DNA from 2 places in the Orrella daihaiensis genome. Region 1 is predicted to be linked to the other one. Evidence: predicted binding sites of a transcription regulator. Region 1 holds the regulator's gene; the other holds the start of a gene.
The links. The regulator sigma-54, encoded in region 1, starts transcription at its own class of promoters, with help from an activator protein. The targets are predictions, from matches to a motif close to TGGCANGNAANCTGCTTT.
Positions count from the first base shown of each region.

Region 1 (5,796 bases):
TGGATCCGGCCCATCGTGATCGGGTTGCGTTTGTGCGGGTCAGTTCTGGTCAATTTAACCGAGGCATGCGCCTGAAAGTCAGCCGCAATCAGAAGGAGATCCGCCCAAACAATGTGGTGTCATTTCTGTCGCAGCGGCGCGAGTTGGTCGAAGAGGCGTTCGCGGGTGATGTGATTGGAATTCCCAACCATGGGATATTGCATCTCGGAGACGTGTTGACCGAAGGCGAGGTCCTTCACTTTACGGGCCTGCCATTTTTTGCGCCTGAATTATTTCAGGCCGTGGAGGTTAAAGATCCATTACGCACCAAACAGTTACGTACTGGTTTGACCCAACTAGGCGAGGAAGGTGCAATCCAGGTCTTTCGGCCAGTTGCCGCAGGTGCTACCTTGTTACTTGGCGCGGTTGGCCAGTTGCAGTTTGAGGTCGTTATCCATCGCTTAAAGACCGAATATGGTGTAGAAGCCCGGTTAATGCCGGCGCGCTTTACCTTGGCGCGTTGGGTCACTGCTGATGACCCTAAGGTATTGGCCAAGTTTTTAGATGCCAACGCGGCCCAGATTGCCTATGATGTCGTAGAGGCGCCGGCTTACCTCGCGGGATCACCGGCCCAGTTACGGGTAGTTCAGGACCGCTATCCCGATGTACAGTTTCACACGATGCGAGAGCACGGTGGCAAGGTGTTTCAGTAGTTTGGGCCTACACAGGGATTTTCTTTAAAACTTATGTCTTGGCGTGTGTTGTTTGTCTTGGTGGTGTTGATGCTCGGCGCTTCGGCCGCTGCAGGCATTGGTGTTGGCAACTGGCTCGTTGATCAGGCCCCAACCATTTCGGCCGATGCACGCACCAATACAACCCGACCGCCGGAGATTGTGCGTGATGCCGCTGGCAGGCCTTTGGCTGCCATCCCGCCGCAACCGTTGCTAGACGGGTCACTTGGTCAGCCAATGGAAAAAATCCAGCCTATGTGGGAAGTGCAGGCGGTGTCTCTATTTGAGAGCAATCTTGACCCGATGGTGGTGCTTGGTCGTGGCGACCAGTCTTACACAGTGTCTGACATGCTATCTGGGGCTGGTGCTGGTTTGGGACAAGGCGAGGCAGACGTGGCAATGGTCGATTTAACGGCTGCGGCCGCGCCAGCGCCGTCTGCGCAAGAGCCTGTGCAAGTAGCCCAGGCGCCGGCGGTCACGCGTTCCTGGGATGAGCAACTCGCCGATGCTATCGACGCTTGTGACAACGTAGGATTTTTTTCTCGGCCAGGCTGCATCGAACGTGCCAGAAAAAAGTTTTGTGATCCCAACCGTGCCTGGGGACGCCATCCGTTGTGTCCATCTACCAATAATTTGGTCAACTAAGACTACTTAGCGACGGGCAAGTGCCTGCGATTTCCTCAGAGAGGCGCTGGGAATCCGCATCAGTTCACGGTACTTAGCCACCGTTCTGCGGGCGACCTGAATCCCTTCTTTATCAAGCAAGGTTGCAAGTTGGCCATCAGACAGGGGTTTATTGGCGTCCTCCTGCTCTATCAGATGGCGAATCTTGGTCTGTACGGCCATCGAAGAGGTGGTCTCACCATTACCACTGCTCAGCCCCGTGGCAAAAAATCGCTTTAATTCAACGGTCCCAAAAGGAGTGAGCATGTACTTCTGGTTAGTCGCACGTGAAATCGTCGACTCATGTAACCCGAGTTCCGCGGCTACCTCGCGAAGAGTTAACGGCTTCAGCGCACCCCAACCCGCATCAAAAAAGGCTTGTTGATGTGTCACGATAAAATCCGACACTCGCAGAATCGTCTCAAATCGTTGATTGATATTACGGATCAACCAGCGTGCCTCCTGCAGCTGTCCTTGCAAAGCAGAGTGCTCACCCGAGCGTGCTGAGCCGAGCGCTTCTGCATAGACCGCGTTGATGTTCAGCTTGGGAAGCGCAGATTCATTCAGTACAGGGCGATAGCCGCTAGCGGTTTTGCGCACAATGACGTCTGGGATGGCGTAATCAGCAGCGGGTTTGGACCATGGGCTACCCGGGCGCGGATTTAAGCGAAGGATGCATGCGTGAGCTTGCTGAAGCGTTGGTGTATCGCAACCAAGGAGCTCTTGTAGTTTGGTTAGGTTGCCACTTGCCAAGGTAGCGAGGTGGTCTTTACAAATTAAACGGGCGATCCTCAGAATGCTCTCATCACGTAAGCCGGGTAGACAGTCGTAGTCCGGTTGCTCGAGCTGCAAGCACAGACACTCAGACAAATCGCGAGCGCCTACACCGCTCGGTTCAAACGACTGTAAGAGTCGTAGTGCTGCATGTAACTCGTCTAACTCAACACCGGTGGCCGGATCTAGCATCTCTAAGATAGTCGCTAGAGACGACTCCAGAAATCCGTCATCGTTTAGGTCATCGATCAATAGACTCACCAGCGCGCAATCACGTGCGCTTACTCGGGTGGTGCCAAGCTGGCTCAGTAGATGTTCGCGTAATGTCAGGCTTGCCCCGGTTTCGGGTCTCTCAGCATAGTCATCGTCACGGCTGCGCCGGGTGCTGCTGTAGAGCTCAGCTTGCTTGTCAGGCTCCGGTGCGGATTCAACCTCCTGCACCACAGCTAGCACTTCGGCAGTATCCTCACCAGCCTGAGCCTCGAGCATCGGGTTCTCGTCAAGCGCCCGCTCAATTTCAGCCTGTAAGTCAAGGCTAGATAGCTGCAGCAGCCTGATCGACTGTTGCAAGGCAGGCGTCAACGTAAGATGTTGACCTAAACGGATGTCTAAAGATTGCCTAACCATGCTTACAATGTCGCCTATGCGTACGGATGAATCTACCTTGACCACTAAAACTGATATCGGGCAGCTAAGCTCGTTGCTTCGTCGCCTTTGCCTACCACGCTGGATCTGGCGCAGCGTTGTGCTAGTGCTGGCAGCCTTGGCCTGGCTCTGGGTTGCCAAGCAGATTCTGATCGGAGGATCACTGGTCAGTTACGAGGGGCTACAGTCCTTAGGGACACAGGTCGTCACTTTTCTGACTCGAATCAACCCATATTTATGGTGGGCAGTCACCATCATACTCACATTGATTGTACTGTCGCTGGCTCGTAGCTGGCTAAAGTCTAGTGTCAAGGCCGGTCGAGAGGTGTCTGTCTCGGTGGCCGATGTGCAAAAGCTCGCTCAAGGCATGAGTCCTGAGGGTGTAGATGTTTTACTGTGGGTATGGGACAAGGAAGCGGGTCCAGTCACCATTGGTGACTTGATCGCTGCTCGTGAACAACTCAGGCGTGGCCGCGTACGCAAACTGGCAACTGCCAGAGCCCAGCATCAGGTTCTCCTGTCGGCACGCGACGGTCAGACGCCAGGCAGTGCATCGCCTGACGCTTGACCCACGAGTACTGATAGCACAGAGACGGTGACTGATTTGTGGTGAATTAGCTGCAAGTTTGCTCGATCCGAAGGTGTTTTGTTATTCGGATGGATGTCCTTTAGTCGCTAACCCCTTGCCAAATATCGTATTTTGTGTTTATCTACGACTTATGAACTCAATTACCAACCGTTTTGATGCAGCCAAGGGAACGCTCGTTCCCGGTCGTTTTGCGTCATTTGAAGGTTGCGTCTCTGGTGCCGGCTCATCGGCCCTACTTCCCCTACTACTACCGATCGGTTGCCGGGCCTAGTGCCCCGTGGCAGTCCGGCAGCCCTTGGCCACATTTGCGACAGACGGTGAATCGTCTGGTCGTCTATCCAGTTAATTTCGAACAAAAGAGATGATTGCCTGCAAAGCAGGTCAAAAGAGGTACAAAATGCTTGCAAACCCAGCCACCAAGTACATTCCTTTCAAGCCATTTGAGCGCGACTTTTCTGAGCGCACATGGCCAAGCAAACGAATAACCCACCCCCCAATCTGGATGAGCACCGATTTGCGCGATGGCAATCAGTCGCTTATTGAGCCCATGAGCGTTGAGCGCAAGTTGGAGTTTTTTGACATGCTGATTCGCATCGGTCTTAAAGAGATCGAGGTCGGGTTTCCGTCAGCCTCTCAAACAGACTTTGATTTTGTGCGCAAACTCGTTGATGAGAAGCGCATCCCTGAGGACGTGACTATCATTGCCTTGACGCAGGCGCGCCCCGAGTTGATTGAGCGCACGGTCGAGGCAGCTGCGGGTGCCAAGAAAGCCATGATCCACTTGTATAACGCTTGCGCGCCGGCGTTTCGCAAGATCGTGTTCAACATGAGCAAAGAAGAGGTCATGCAAGTGGCTGTCGACGGCACCAAGACGGTGATGGCGTGCATGGCCAAGCATCCAGAGACAGATTGGTACTACGAGTATTCCCCTGAGGTTTTTAGCACCACCGAGCCGGAATTCGCGCTCCAGGTGTGCAATGCGGTGACTGAGGCTTGGAACCCGAGCCCACAAAAAAAGATTGTGTTTAACTTGCCCGCCACGATTGAGGCCACCACGCCCAATATGTACGCGGATCAGATCGAGTTTATGCACACACGACTCAATCGCCGCGACAGCATCGTATTAAGCCTGCACCCACACAATGATCGTGGCACCGCTGTGGCTGCTGCTGAGCTCGGACTGATGGCGGGTGCTGATCGTATTGAGGGGTGTTTGTTTGGTAATGGCGAGCGAACCGGCAATGTGGACTTGGTGACTTTGGCGTTAAATCTCTATACCCAAGGGATTCATCCTGGGCTTGATTTCTCAGATATCGATGAGGTTCGCCGCACAGTGGAGCATTGCAACCAGTTGCCCGTTCACCCACGCCATCCCTATGTGGGTGATCTGGTGTTTACGGCGTTTTCTGGGTCGCACCAAGATGCCATCAAAAAAGGCTTCGCCGTGCAAAAGCCGGATGCCGTTTGGGAAGTGCCCTACCTGCCCATTGACCCCGCCGATTTGGGCCGTAGTTATGACGCCGTGATCCGGGTCAACAGCCAGTCAGGTAAAGGCGGGGTGTCATATTTGCTTGAGCAAGAGCAAGGGTTGGCGCTGCCGCGTCGATTGCAGATTGAGTTCAGTCGGGCCATCCAGCGAGTGACCGATGAAACCGGGCGCGAGGTCAGTGCGCGTGATGTGTATGGAATTTTTGAGCGCGAGTATCTCTCGTTGCACTCACCGTTCAAACTCATCAAGCACCGGATTACGGGTGATCCTGATGCAGGTGAAGGCAAGCAGTTTTCTATTGAAGTTGAGCTTGAAATCAATGGTGAGCGCCAAGTGTTAACAGGAGAAGGCGACGGTGCCATCTCGGCATTTGTAAATAGCCTTGGTGTGCCACTGCGGGTGGTTGATTATCACGAGCACGCCATTGGCGCCGGTACCGAAACCAAGGCGGCCTGCTACGTTGAGGCCCGAATTGCCGATGCGCCGACAGGCTTTGGCGTGGGTGTTGATCGCGACATAGTGACCGCGTCTTTCCGGGCCGTATTAAGCGGTTTGAATCGTTACGTGGCGCAGTATGGCACTAGCCAATTGTCAGGCGCACTCGATAAAACAGCCGCTTAGTAAAGTAACTTACACCCGGTCCTGCAGGCGAGCCAGTTCGATGTCATCGAAACCGGCTTGCCGCCTGGCTTGCAAATTAAATGGACCGCGCAGGCGGGGCGCGTTGTAGGTCATGGCAAGACTGTCATAGGTCTCGACAGGATCTAGTCCGCGTTGTTCACATACAAACCGATACCAATAGTTGCCGATGGCAACGTGGCCGATCTCATCGCGCAAAATGATATCGAGCGTAGCGGCGCTGTCATGATCACCCGCTTGAGCGAGTTTGCTACGGATCGCTGGTGATGCATCCAAGCCCCTGGCCT
Region 1 is NZ_CP063982.1:225,528-231,323, forward strand. Features, by position in the region: gene DHf2319_RS01030 (peptide chain release factor 3) at 1-692, shown strand, start outside; gene DHf2319_RS01035 (hypothetical protein) at 726-1,355, shown strand; gene rpoN (RNA polymerase factor sigma-54) at 1,362-2,774, opposite strand; gene DHf2319_RS01045 (hypothetical protein) at 2,812-3,360, shown strand; gene leuA (2-isopropylmalate synthase) at 3,779-5,491, shown strand; gene DHf2319_RS01055 (ferritin-like domain-containing protein) at 5,501-5,796, opposite strand, start outside.

Region 2 (5,796 bases), 1.4 Mb from region 1:
GCGAGCGTTTTGCCGTTGCCCTAGAGGCCGCTGTGCATGGCTGAATCACATGTTGCAGTAGCGGTGGTGACCCATGCGCCCTTGGGATCGGCTTTAAAGTCAATCGCAGAGCATATCTTCGGTGAGCATCCGGGCTTAACCGTGATTGATGTATTACCAGGCGCATGTGCTGACGACTCGACCGAGAGTTTATTGAAGCGACTGCGCAAACTAGACACGGGTGCTGGCGTGTTGCTGTTGACCGACTTGCCGGGCGCTTCTCCAGCGAACATTTGTGTGCGGGCTTGTACGTTGGCCAATCAAGCCGGTATGCGTTGTGAAGTCGTGGCTGGGGTGAACGCCTCGATGGTCTTGCGGGTGATCAATTACGCTACGAGTGATCTGAACGAGATTGTGCAAGTCGCCCTCGAAGGTGCTCGACAAACCATCAAGCGTGTAGACTCTTAAATCTAATAACGGCCAGTGGGCTGTGACTCGATTAACGATAGTGATTCACATTTGGAACTTGCGTTATGCCGCAAATCGATTTGGTGGTCTCCAATAAACTTGGCTTGCATGCCCGCGCTGCAGCGAAACTAACCAAGCTTGCCGGACAGTTCGCGAGTGACGTCTTTATTGCAAAGGACGCCAGGCGTGTTAATGCTAAAAGTATTATGGGCGTCATGATGCTAGCCGCTGGCAAGGGTACGACGGTACAGATCGAAGCCGAAGGTGGCGATGCGCAACAAGCACTGGATGCCATCAAGGGGTTATTTGATGACAAGTTTGGCGAAGGCGAATAGTCATCTACATCATTCGGCGGATAATCCAGGCGCCATGATTTGCCTTTACGGGCGAGCGGTGGCAAGTGGTTATGCCATGGGCCGAGCCGTTGTGCTGGGCGCAGCAGCACTCGAGGTTGAGCATTATCGCGTCGCACCAGAATCCGTCGAGCAAGAAACTGAGCGCTTGCAACGAGCGCTCAAGGTTACACACGAAGAGCTGACCGAGCTGGCTAGCACGTTGCCGGCTGACGCGCCGCGTGAACTCGCTGCGATATTGAGCGTGCATCAACTCTTGCTCGAAGACCCTTTGTTGGCTGAAGAAAGTTTGGCATTGATCAGGGAGCGTCAATACAACGCCGAGTGGGCTTTGACCACTCAGGGACAATTGCTAGGTGAGCAGTTCTCGGCGATGGACGATGAGTATTTGCGCGAGCGTGGGGCTGATGTCAGGCAAGTGGTTGAACGAGTGTTGCACACGCTTCGGGGTACGAAGGTAATTTCCGCGCTCGAAGGGGTCAGTGATAGCGGTGACCCTTTGATTGTGGTTGCTCACGATATTGCCCCGGCTGACATGATTCGTTTGCGAGGTGCCCGATTTGCTGGGTTCGTGACTGATTTGGGTGGCCCAACATCGCACACGGCGATCGTGGCGCGCAGTATGGGCGTGCCGGCAGTGGTCGCTTTGGGTAACGTTCGGCAGGTTGCGCGCGATGGTGATTATCTGATCCTTGATGGGCAAAGTGGTGCGGTTCTGATCAATCCGACGCCTGCCCAAATCGCAAGCTATCAGGCTTTGGCGAATCAATATGCCGACTCGCGTCGGGCATTGCTCAGTATCAAGGATATTGCCTGTCAAACACTCGATGGAGTTCGAATTGGATTACAGGCAAACATTGAACTGCCTGATGAGGTCGGCTTGGCATTAAGCCAGGGAGCAGAGGGTATTGGACTGTTTCGCAGTGAGTTTTTATTCATGGGCCGTGAAAACTTGCCAAGTGAAGAGGAACAGTTTCACGCCTATCAGTCTGTGGTGCAGCAAATGGGTAACCGCCCCGTGACCATTCGAACATTGGACATTGGTGCAGACAAATCGCTCGACGGTGAAGCAACGGTTGCCACTAACCCTGCTTTGGGCCAGAGAGCGATTCGCTACTGTCTTGCCCGTCCCGAGCTGTTTGCGGCTCAATTGCGCGCAATACTGCGAGCTTCGGCGTTTGGTTCGGTGAGGGTGTTAATACCAATGATCACCAGCCTCGCAGAGGTGAGGGCAACGTATGAAATGATCGAGTCAGTCAAACGATCATTGAGTGCGCAAGGTATCGCTTTCGACCCCACCGTACCGATCGGCGCGATGGTTGAAGTGCCCGCAATGGCGATCGCGATTGAACCGTTTGCTGATGCTTTCGATTTCTTGTCGATCGGAACAAACGATTTGATTCAATACACGCTGGGTATCGATAGAGCTGATTCCGAGGTGTCACCACTCTACGATCCGCTACATCCAGCCGTTTTACGCTTAATCGCCGGTACGATTAACGCCGGTGAGCGGTTTCGCAAGCCAGTCTCTGTTTGCGGAGAAATGGCGGGCGATGCAAATCTGACACGCCTATTGTTGGGTATGGGTTTGCAGCAGTTTTCTATGCATCCTAGGCAATTGCTAGATGTCAAGCAGCAGATTCTTCGAGCCCACTCTAATGCGCTGCGCACAAAAGTCGCTGCCGCATTAAACCGTGCGCAGTCAATTCATCCAGATGACCTGAATTAGGGTGATTCGATCATCCTAACTGCATGGACACCTTGCATTAATGATGAAGACATAAATAACGAGAGGCGGTGAAGCCGCCTCTCGTTAAGTCCAGCAGTAGCCACGGTATTTCAGTGGCCGCGTTTGGTGTTACTTCATGGTGAACTCGGGGTAGGCTTCCATGCCGCACTCTGCAATGTCTACGCCCTGATACTCCTCTTCTTCGCTCACACGGATACCCATGATGGCCTTGATGATTCCCCAAACGATCAAACTAGCGACAAAGACCCATACAAAGATTGTCAATGCACCGATGATCTGAGCGGTAAAGGTTGCATCAGCGTTGGTGATTGGCACTGCGAGCAAACCCCAGATACCAACCACGCCATGCACCGATATCGCTCCGACAGGATCGTCTATTTTCATTTTGTCGAGGGCGATGATCGAGAAAACAACCAATACGCCGCCGACCGCGCCAATCAGGGTTGCCGCAAGCGGTGATGGTGTGTCTGGCCCGGCAGTGATGGCAACCAGCCCAGCCAGAGCACCGTTCAGAATCATGGTGAGGTCAGCCTTGCCGAACATGATCTTGGCCACAATCAGGGCAGCGATCACGCCGCCAGCTGCCGCTGCGTTGGTGTTCATGAAGACCACCGCCACACTATTGGCCGACTCTACTGAGGCCGTTGCCAATACCGAGCCACCGTTAAAGCCAAACCAACCGAGCCACAACACGAATGTTCCAAGCGTGGCAAGCGGGAGATTGGCGCCAGGGATAGCGCGCACCTCGCCTTTGTCACCATATTTGCCTTTACGGGCGCCAAGCAAGATAACGCCCGCCAAGGCAGCAGCAGCACCAGCCATGTGAACGATGCCAGACCCTGCAAAGTCCAGAAAACCCAGATCACCAAGGCTGTACATGCCAAATACGGATTGGCCACCCCAGGTCCAGGAACCTTCCATCGGGTAAATAAAGCCAGTCATCACCACGGCAAACAGTGCAAATGCCCAGAGCTTCATGCGTTCAGCAACGGCGCCAGATACGATGGACATGGCAGTTGCCACAAACACCACCTGGAAGAAAAAGTCCGCTGACGGTGCATAGGTCGCTTCATCAGATACACCATCACCTGTAATGCCAGCTAGAAGGAATCCGCCGTCATACATAATGCTGTAGCCGACCACCATGTACATGGTGCAGGCAATCGCATAGAGCAGAATATTTTTGGTGAGTATTTCAGTGGTGTTCTTGGCTCGGACCAACCCAGCCTCGAGCATGGAAAAGCCTGCAGCCATCCACATCACCAAAGCCCCGCAGACCAAGAAATAGAACGTGTCTAGAGCGTACTGAAGCTGAAAAAACTGTGCTGGCACGTCAATAATTTCGGTATTCATCGTGATTTTCCTTTTGGTTACAGGGCATCAGGACCAGATTCGCCAGTACGAATCCGAATGACTTCTTCGAGTGGCGCCACAAAAATCTTGCCGTCACCGATCTTGCCGGTCTTGGCGGATTCTTGGATGGTCTCCAGTACACGCTCAACGATGTCGTCATTCACTGCAGCTTCAATACGAAGCTTGGGCAGAAAATCAACGGCGTATTCAGCGCCACGATAGAGCTCGGTGTGACCCTTTTGTCGGCCAAATCCTTTGACTTCCGTTACAGTCAGGCCCTGTACGCCGAGTGCCGACAGAGCGATCCGGACTTCGTCAAGCTTGAATGGCTTGATAATCGCAATCACTAGTTTCATGGGTTTTCCTTTTAGTCAGGGAACAGGTACACACCACAAAGCAAATGCCGTGCCAGCTTTAAAACAAAAGAATTTGCCTGAGTTTGGTGCAAGGCCTTGCACCTAGCTGACTTGAAGCACTGATCTGGTGCAAAAGTGGGTTGCGCTGCAACATTGACGAGCAGACCCGAGTGGATTGGTCACAGAGTCTGTAGGCACAAATTCGAATGGGTGCGGGCCAACAGGGACGGGATGGTCTTATTGGTTATGTGGCGATACACTCAACTTAGTTAGTTTTTTAGTCATGACAAGGAGTGCCAGACATGCAACCAAATCCCTGGCTAGATGCCTTCCAAAAGAATGTTTCTGACCTGATTAGCCGTAGCCCAGCTGCCGATGTAGAACGGAATGTAAGGGCGTTCATGAGTCAGGCCTTCAGTAAGCTCGATTTGGTGACTCGAGAGGAGTTTGACATTCAGTCTGATCTGCTGAGGCAGGCTGTCGCCAAGGTTGAGGGTCTAGAGCGACAAATACAGGCCTTAGAGCAAAGAATCACGGCACTTGAAAACGCTAAGGGCTGAGTTCTTTAATGGTGCCCTCTGGCGGTGACTGGTAAAACAAAGTTTGATTTTTTGCTATATAATCAAAGGCTTTCCTGAATTTGCTGGCACTTTGTGTGGGCTAGACAGGATAAGAAGTGTGGCCGGGTCAAAAAGTACTTGCCAACGGCGGCAAGGCACCTAGGCGACATGTCATAACTGGAAACATCATGCCGAAGATGAAAACCAAGAAAGGCGCTGCCAAGCGTTTTTCTGTGCGGGGCAGCGGCTCCATCAAGCGCGGTCAGGCTTTTAAGCGTCACATCCTGACCAAAAAAACGACCAAGAACAAGCGCCACCTCCGTGGCTCTACTGCTGTTCACGCGTCTGACGTCGCATCCGTGCGCGCCATGATGCCGTTTGCCTGATAGGAGAGAGAGATGCCTCGAGTTAAACGCGGTGTAACCGCACGTGCCCGTCACAAAAAAGTCATTGCCGCCGCCAAAGGTTATCGTGGGCGCCGCGGTAATGTGTTTCGTGTTGCCAAACAGGCTGTCATGCGTGCTGGTCAGTACGCCTACCGTGACCGTCGTAACAAAAAGCGTACTTTCCGTGCTTTGTGGATCACGCGTATCAACGCTGCGACGCGTGAGCATGGCGTTACCTACAGCACCTTTATCGCTGGTCTGAAAAAAGCAGCGATTGAGCTCGATCGCAAGGTGTTGGCAGACATGGCAGTCAACGACAAGGCCGGTTTTGCGGCTATTGTCAATCAGGCCAAGTCTGCGCTAGCGTCGTAAGACGAGGTTTCAGAGTTACTTCTGAAACCTAGGTGTTTTGACCTTGCGAACGGAGCCTTCATGGCTCCGTTCGTTTTTGTGGAAATAGCGCGCGAGCGCTGCCCAGTAATAAGCGATTACTGTCATGTCCGACACACTACAACAACTCGTTTCCCAGGCAAGTGCAGCTTTTGAAGCTGCGGCAGATGCAGCTAGCCTCGAAAATGCCAAAGCCAAATA
Region 2 is NZ_CP063982.1:1,656,835-1,662,630, reverse strand. Features, by position in the region: gene gshB (glutathione synthase) at 1-44, shown strand, start outside; gene DHf2319_RS07635 (PTS sugar transporter subunit IIA) at 37-447, shown strand; gene DHf2319_RS07630 (HPr family phosphocarrier protein) at 513-782, shown strand; gene ptsP (phosphoenolpyruvate--protein phosphotransferase) at 841-2,529, shown strand; gene DHf2319_RS07620 (ammonium transporter) at 2,659-3,903, opposite strand; gene DHf2319_RS07615 (P-II family nitrogen regulator) at 3,921-4,259, opposite strand; gene DHf2319_RS07610 (accessory factor UbiK family protein) at 4,562-4,819, shown strand; gene rpmI (50S ribosomal protein L35) at 5,008-5,205, shown strand; gene rplT (50S ribosomal protein L20) at 5,218-5,577, shown strand; gene pheS (phenylalanine--tRNA ligase subunit alpha) at 5,702-5,796, shown strand, end outside.
Region 2: DHf2319_RS07615 (P-II family nitrogen regulator) is a predicted target of sigma-54. The motif match lies at 4,297-4,314, and genes of this name have one in related genera.